One region of the Nocardia sp. NPDC058499 genome, then DNA from elsewhere that is predicted to be linked to it. Evidence: riboswitches for the same ligand, from Rfam matches in the RefSeq annotation. Region 1 holds a riboswitch; the other holds the start of a gene.
What was found. Region 1 has a riboswitch for thiamine pyrophosphate ahead of ACFWPH_RS25550 (TenA family protein). Riboswitches for the same ligand answer to the same signal wherever they lie in the genome.
Positions count from the first base shown of each region.

Region 2: another riboswitch for thiamine pyrophosphate. It lies ahead of thiC (phosphomethylpyrimidine synthase ThiC); the one in region 1 lies ahead of ACFWPH_RS25550 (TenA family protein).

Region 1 is NZ_JBHXMZ010000009.1:158,932-162,473, reverse strand. Features, by position in the region: gene ACFWPH_RS25555 (ABC transporter substrate-binding protein) at 1-487, opposite strand, end outside; gene ACFWPH_RS25550 (TenA family protein) at 484-1,188, opposite strand; TPP riboswitch at 1,182-1,278, opposite strand; gene ACFWPH_RS25545 (acetyl-CoA C-acetyltransferase) at 1,330-2,526, opposite strand; gene ACFWPH_RS25540 (MaoC family dehydratase) at 2,541-2,993, opposite strand; gene ACFWPH_RS25535 (acyl-CoA dehydrogenase family protein) at 2,997-3,542, opposite strand, start outside.
Region 2 is NZ_JBHXMZ010000004.1:260,490-264,031, reverse strand. Features, by position in the region: gene ACFWPH_RS14870 (GNAT family N-acetyltransferase) at 1-602, shown strand, start outside; gene ACFWPH_RS14865 (exodeoxyribonuclease III) at 636-1,487, shown strand; gene ACFWPH_RS14860 (Uma2 family endonuclease) at 1,470-2,048, opposite strand; TPP riboswitch at 2,281-2,406, shown strand; gene thiC (phosphomethylpyrimidine synthase ThiC) at 2,396-3,542, shown strand, end outside.

The sequences.
Region 1 (3,542 bases):
ATTCGCCGGTACCGCCGTCGTTGCGGATCACCTGCTGCAGCGCTTCCACCTCGCCCGGATCACCGAAACCGGCATAGGTCTTGCCGTCCAGGTCCTTCGGGGATGTGATATCGGCACGGTCCGCCTCGACTCCGATACCGGTCGCCCAGTGTTGCAGCGGCGCGAGCACCGAGAGCGTATGCCCGCCGGACGCCCGGGAGAAGGTCGACGAATTATGGGTGCTGATACCGAATTCGGCGTTACCGGCGTCGATGACCGTATCGACGGCCGTGTTGTTGTACGGCAGGATCTCCACGTCCAGGCCGGCTTCGGCGAACCAGCCCCGCTGCTGTGCCACGAACAACCCGGTGTGGTTGGTATTCGGCGTCCAGTCCAGAGCGAAGCGGATGGTGTCGTCGTCGGTTCCCGCGGTGCAGGCGGTGAGCGCCGACAGCGCTACCAGCGCGGCGGCGGCCGTGGCCAGGATCCGGCGGAGGCGGCCGCTCACGGGGCGGGCCACGGCTGCGGATGCAGGGCGGTATCCCAGAACATCAGCTCGTACCGGGTGGCGACGGTGAACGCCGTCCTCATGGCCGCGCGTTCCCGTTCACTCGCGACCTCCGCCGCCGCGTCGACCATGGTCCGGGCCGCGGCCGCCGATTCCTGGAACTCCTCGTCGCCGTAGGTGGCCACCCACCGCGCGTAGGGGTGGTCGGGATCGGCGGCGAGGACGGCGGCCGCGCGGGCGGCCAGATCCCGCCCGACCTCGGCGTATATCCAGAAACACGGCAGCGCCGCCGCCGCGCCCACGGCATAGGATTCGGTGGCGGCGGTCGCGATCAGATAGGACACGTAGCCGAGGCAGGCGGCCGAATGCTCCGGTTCCCCCACACGTGCGGGCAGTTTCCCGCTACCGAGCAGTTCGTCGTGCAGGGCGGATTCGACCGATACCGCCGAGGCGGCCGAATTCGCCCAGAACCGTGCGGCCTCGGCATCGGGTGCCTTGGCCGAGAGGATGGCCAGCACCTTCGAATATCCGGTCAGGTACAGCGAATCCTGCTCGATATAGGTGCGGAAAACCTCGGGCGGCAGGATGCCGGCGCCGAGCAACCGGAGGAATTCGAGATCGTCGATGGCGCCGCGCAGCGCCTTCGTCCGGTCCCAGAGGTGATCGGTGAAGCGGCCGGTTTCCGTCGTATGCGCGGACAACGCCAAGACATCCCTTCGTCAGCATTACCTGGACAGGTTCTCGGGTGTGATCTCAGCCCCGCCTCGTGCGGAGCACCCCGTGTCAGAACGAATCCGACCATACCAGTGGCGCGTCGCTTGACAAGTGGCCCGGTCTCGGGCTCAGGCCGATACCACCGACGCCGCCATACCCTGGCCGCCGCCGATACACATCGTGAGCAGCGCGCGCCCGCCACCGCGGCGGTCGAGTTCGTGCAGTGCCGTGGTCAGCATGCGGACACCGGTGGCTCCGATCGGGTGGCCGAGGGATATCCCGGAACCGTTGACGTTCAACTTGTCCCGGTCGTCCCAGCCCCAGCCGCGCAGCACGCCCAGGACCTGGCAGGCGAAGGCTTCGTTGAGTTCGATCAGGTCGTAGTCGGCGAAGCCGTGCCCGGTGCGGGCGAACAGTTTGTCCACGGCGGCGACGGGGCCGAGGCCCATCAGGGCGGGGTCGCAGCCGGCCGCCGTCCAGCCTTCGAGGAAGCCGATCGGCTCGAGACCGAGTTCGTCGAGGCGGTCCTCGGCGACGACGAGCACCGCCGCGGCGGCGTCGTTCTGCTGGCTCGCGTTACCCGCGGTCACCACGCCGCCGGGCTGGATGGACCGTAGCTTCCCGAGTGAATCGGCGCTGGTCTCGGGCCGGATGCCCTCGTCCCGGGCGAATACCGTCACCGCACCCTTGCGATCGGTGACCTCGACCGGTACGACCTCGGCGTCGAAGCGCCCGGCTTCCCAGGCCGCGTGGGCGCGATGATGGCTTTCCGCGGCGAGCCGATCGGATTCCGCCCGGGTGATCCCGTATTTCGCCGCGACGTTCTCGGCGGTTTCGATCATTCCGCTGATCCGGCCGAATCGCCATTCCGGCTGGGAACGTTCGCGACCGCGATCGAGCCGGTCGAACAGGTGCAGCCCACCGGATTTGGCGCCCCAGCGCGCGCCGGTCGTGTAGTGCTCGATGGTGCTCATCGATTCCACGCCGCCGGCGAGTACAACCTCCGCGGCGCCGGTCTGCACCATCATCGCGGCGGTCACCAATGCCTGGAGGCCGGTGCCGCAGCGGCGGTCGGTCTGCAATCCGGCGACCGAGATCGGCAGCCCGGCGTCGAGGGCGGCCCAGCGGCCGATACACGGGGCTTCCGAGTTCGCGTACGACTGGCCCAGGGCGACATCGTCGATACGTTCGGGGTCGATTCCGGATCGTGCGACGGTTTCTTTGATGACGGTGGTCGCCAAGGTCACGGCCGGTACATCTTTCAGCGCTCCGCCGAAGCGGCCCACGGGGGTGCGGACGGGCGCCACCAATGCTGCGCGTGTCATGGGGAATTCGCTCCTCAATCAACCAGGACGCGGATGGCCTCGGCGACCAGCGCCGGACGCTGCGCGCCGTCGATCTCGATGGTGTAGGTGGTGATCAGGTTCGCGCCCTTGGCGGTCCGTTCGAGCGATTCCAGCCGGGCGCCGCACCGGATCTTCGATCCGACCGGTACGGGCGCGGGGAAGCGGACCTTGTTCATGCCGTAATTGATCTTCATCCGCACGCCGTCGATATCGAAGATCGTGGCGCCCAGTGCGGGCAGCAGCGACAGTGTCAGGTACCCGTGCGCGATCGTGCTGCCGTAGGGGCCCGCGGCCGCCCGCTCGGGATCGACGTGGATCCACTGATGGTCGCCGGTCGCGTCGGCAAAGGCGTCGATCCGGGCCTGGGTCACCTCGATCCAGTCGCTGAAGCCGAGGTGCGTGCCGACCGCGGCCGCCACCTCCTCGATTCCCTGGAAAACCCGCATGGTTCACACACCCCCGCGGGCGACGAGCTGGGCCGCGATCACATTGCGCTGGATCTCGTTGGTGCCCTCGCCCACGATCATCAGCGGGGCGTCCCGGAAATAGCGTTCGACGTCGTATTCGGTGGAGTACCCGTACCCGCCGTGGATGCGGACCGCGTTGAGGGCGATCTCCATCGCGACCTCGGAGGCGTACAGCTTGGCCATCCCGGCCTCCATATCGCAGCGTTCCCCACGGTCGTACATTTCGGCTGCGTGCCGGGTGAGCTGGCGGGCGGCGGTCAGTTTGGTGGCCATATCGGCCAGGTAGTTGCCGACCGACTGGTGCTTCCAGATCGGTTCGCCGAAACTCTCGCGCTGTTGCGCGTAGGCCAGCGAATCCTCGAGGGCGGCCGCGGCGACACCCAGCGCCCGGGACGCCACCTGGATCCGGCCGGTTTCGAGCCCCTTCATCATCTGGGCGAAGCCTTTACCGGGCGCGCCGCCGAGGATCGCGTCCGCGGAGATGCGGTAGCCGTCGAACGACAGCTCACAGCTCTCCACGCCCTTGTA
Region 2 (3,542 bases), on a different contig from region 1:
CACTGCACCGCATCGGCGCCTGGTACGCGGCCAAGGGGCTACCGCTGCAACTCGCGCTCCCGGACCGGCTGGCGACCGTACCGCCGGGCTGGAACAGCTGGGGCGAAACCCAGGTACTGGGCATAGATCTGGAGAATTTCGTCCTCCCGCAGGGTCCGTCCATGGTCCGGATCGCCACCGAACCCGATATCGCCTGGCTCGAGATCCACCGCCACCGCGGCGACGAACCCAGCGGTCACACCGCCACCGTTCCCCTGCCGGAGGTGCTGTGCGCGGTGCACGAAGGGCAACTGGGATTCGCGTCACTGGGCCTGCCCAGCCCCATCGCCATCGCCCGCGGCGCCCTCACCACCGCCTCGGACGGCCGGCACTGGGTCGGGCTGTCCTGTGTGGCCGTACTGGCCGCGCACCGCCGCCACGGACTGGCCGCACTGGTCTGCGGAGAACTACTGCGCTGGGGCCGCGACCGTGGCGCAACGCACGCGTACGTGCAGGTCGAGGCCGGTAATGTGGAGGCACTGGAACTTTTCGGCGAGCTGGGTTTCCTCGACCATCACAGCTACCGCTACGCCGTGCCCGGCGGTTCCGTACCGGCGCCGTAGCCGCGGCACATCTCAACACAGACGGGAATTCAGTTGCGACTGGCCACCTGGAATGTCAATTCGATCCGCTCCCGGCAGGATCGCGTGCTGGCCTGGCTGGACCGCCAGGACATCGATGTCGTGGCATTACAGGAAACCAAATGCCGCGACGACCAGTTCCCGTTCGAACGGTTCACCGAGGCCGGTTACGAGGTCGCGCATGTGGGGCTCAACCAGTGGAACGGGGTGGCGATAGCGTCGCGGGTCGGGCTGGAGGATGTGGAGATCGGCTTCCCGGATCAGCCCGGATTCGACCGGGATGCCGCGGAGGCGCTGATCAGCACGCCCACGGTCGAAGCACGTGCGCTCGGGGCCACCTGCGGTGGTGTCCGGGTGTGGAGCCTCTATGTGCCCAACGGCCGCGCTCTGAACGATCCGCATTACGAGTACAAACTCGCCTGGCTCGCCGCCCTGCGCGACAACGCCGCCCGCTGGCTGGCCGAGAACCCGGGAACCGAGACCGCCCTCGTCGGCGACTGGAATATCGCACCCACCGACGACGATGTGTGGTCCACCGAGTTCTTCAGCGGTAAAACCCATACCTCCCAACCGGAACGAGATGCGTTCACGGCCATTACCGCGACCGGTTTCACCGATGTGATGCGGCCCTTCGCACCCGGGCCCGGGGTGTACACGTACTGGGATTACACGCAGCTGCGTTTTCCTCGTAAAGAAGGTATGCGTATCGATTTCGTCCTCGCCTCCCCGGCCCTGTCGGCGACCGTGGTGGACGCGGGAGTGGACCGGGAGGAACGCAAGGGCAAGGGTGCGAGTGATCACGCGCCGGTGATCGCGGAGTTCGATATTCGACGCGAGCAGTTGGGCGACTCAGGTCCAGTCGAGTAGGGCGTCGGTGGCGAGGATGACGTTCAGTGGCTCGGGGATTTCGATATCGGTGCCGAACGGGAGGGTTACCCGGGAGGCGTACCGCCCGTCGTCGGGTTCGCTGAGGATATTGATCTCCGCGGAACCGCGGTCGATGAGCAGGTAGAGCGGGATACCGGTCGCGGCGTACAGGAACGGTTTGTCCAGGCGGTCCCGGAGTTCGGTGTGCTGCGCCCGGGAGGTGACCTCGATGGTCATCAGCACCGGTTGCGGATCCGACCATTCGCCATCGCCGGCGAACGCCGAGGCGGGCGCGAGAATCGCGTCCGGGCGGACGCGGCTGCCCCCGCCGCGCCCGGCCCGCAGGCCGCGGTCGGCGAAAAGCCACAGTTCCGATCTGCGCGGTACGAGGAACCGGGCCAGCCACTGGATGACCCGGCTGTGGTTCGCGTCCGGGCGCGCCTTCGCCGCGAGCAGGCCGTTGAGGTATTCCAGCCGCAGTCCCTCGGATATGCGCTGAGCCGCGGCGTCGAGTTCTTCGAACTCGTCCACGGTCATCAGCGATCCATGCGAGAGCGTCACCGTTCGACCCTATCGCCCACATCCGCTGAAACCCGCACGAACACCCGGGCGCGAAGAGTTCGCCACCGGCCGGTCGCGGCCCGCCCGGTTCTGGAGCGACCAGAGGGAGGGAGCGCAGCGACCGACCGGCGGGAGTGAAGAACCGGGCCAAAAGGGCCCCGACCCCGCGGCGCCGGAGGCGACGCCATAAATACAGCGACGCCATAAATGCAGTATGGTCGGCGGTGGAAAATTACACACCCACGGGGGCTCGCACCAGCGGGCTGAGAGGACGGCTAGCCCATCCGGGCGTTCAGGGCCGTCGACCGTATGAACCTGACCGGGTAATGCCGGCGTAGGGAGCAAAAATGACGGTTACATCTGTCGATTCCGTGACCACGGGTCCGATCGAGGGCAGCGTCAAGCACTACCGGGACGTGGACGGTCTGCGGATACCGGTTCGCCGGATCGCGCTGACCAACGGCGAGAATTTCGATGTGTACGACACATCTGGGCCGTATACCGATACTTCGGCGACCATCGATCTCGAGGCCGGACTACCGAAGTTGCGCGATACCTGGGCGAAACCGGATGTCGCCGGCCCGCGCACCCAGTTGGCGTGGGCCCGGGCCGGGGTCGTCACCGACGAGATGCGTTTCATCGCCGCGCGTGAGGGCGTCGAGGCGGAAGTGGTGCGTGCGGAGGTCGCCGCCGGACGCGCGGTGATCCCGGCCAATCACCGGCATCCGGAGCTGGAACCGACCGTTATCGGCAAGAAATTCCTGGTGAAGATCAATGCCAATATCGGTAATTCCGCGGTGTCGTCGTCGATCGCCGAAGAGGTCGAGAAAATGGTGTGGGCCACCCGCTGGGGCGCCGACACCATCATGGATCTGTCCACCGGTAAGAACATTCACGAAACCCGCGAATGGATTCTGCGGAACTCACCGGTCCCGGTGGGGACGGTGCCGATCTATCAGGCGCTGGAGAAATGCCACGGTGATCCGGCCGCGCTCACCTGGGAACTCTACCGCGATACCGTGATCGAACAGTGCGAGCAGGGCGTCGACTATATGACCGTGCACGCCGGTGTGCTGCTGCGGTACGTGCCGCTCACGGCGAAACGGGTCACCGGGATCGTCTCGCGCGGCGGGTCGATCATGGCCGCGTGGTGCCTGGCCCATCACCGGGAATCGTTCCTGTACACGCATTTCGAGGAACTGTGCGAAATCCTGGCGCGTTACGACGTGACATTCTCGCTCGGCGACGGTTTACGGCCGGGTTCCATCGCCGATGCGAACGACGAGGCGCAGTTCGCCGAACTCCGTACACTCGGCGAGCTGACCAAGGTCGCGAAATCGCACGGTGTGCAGGTGATGATCGAGGGTCCGGGGCATGTGCCGATGCACAAGATCGTGGAGAACGTCCGGCTGGAAGAAGAGCTGTGCGAGGAGGCCCCCTTCTACACGCTCGGCCCGCTGGCCACCGATATCGCGCCCGCCTACGACCACATCA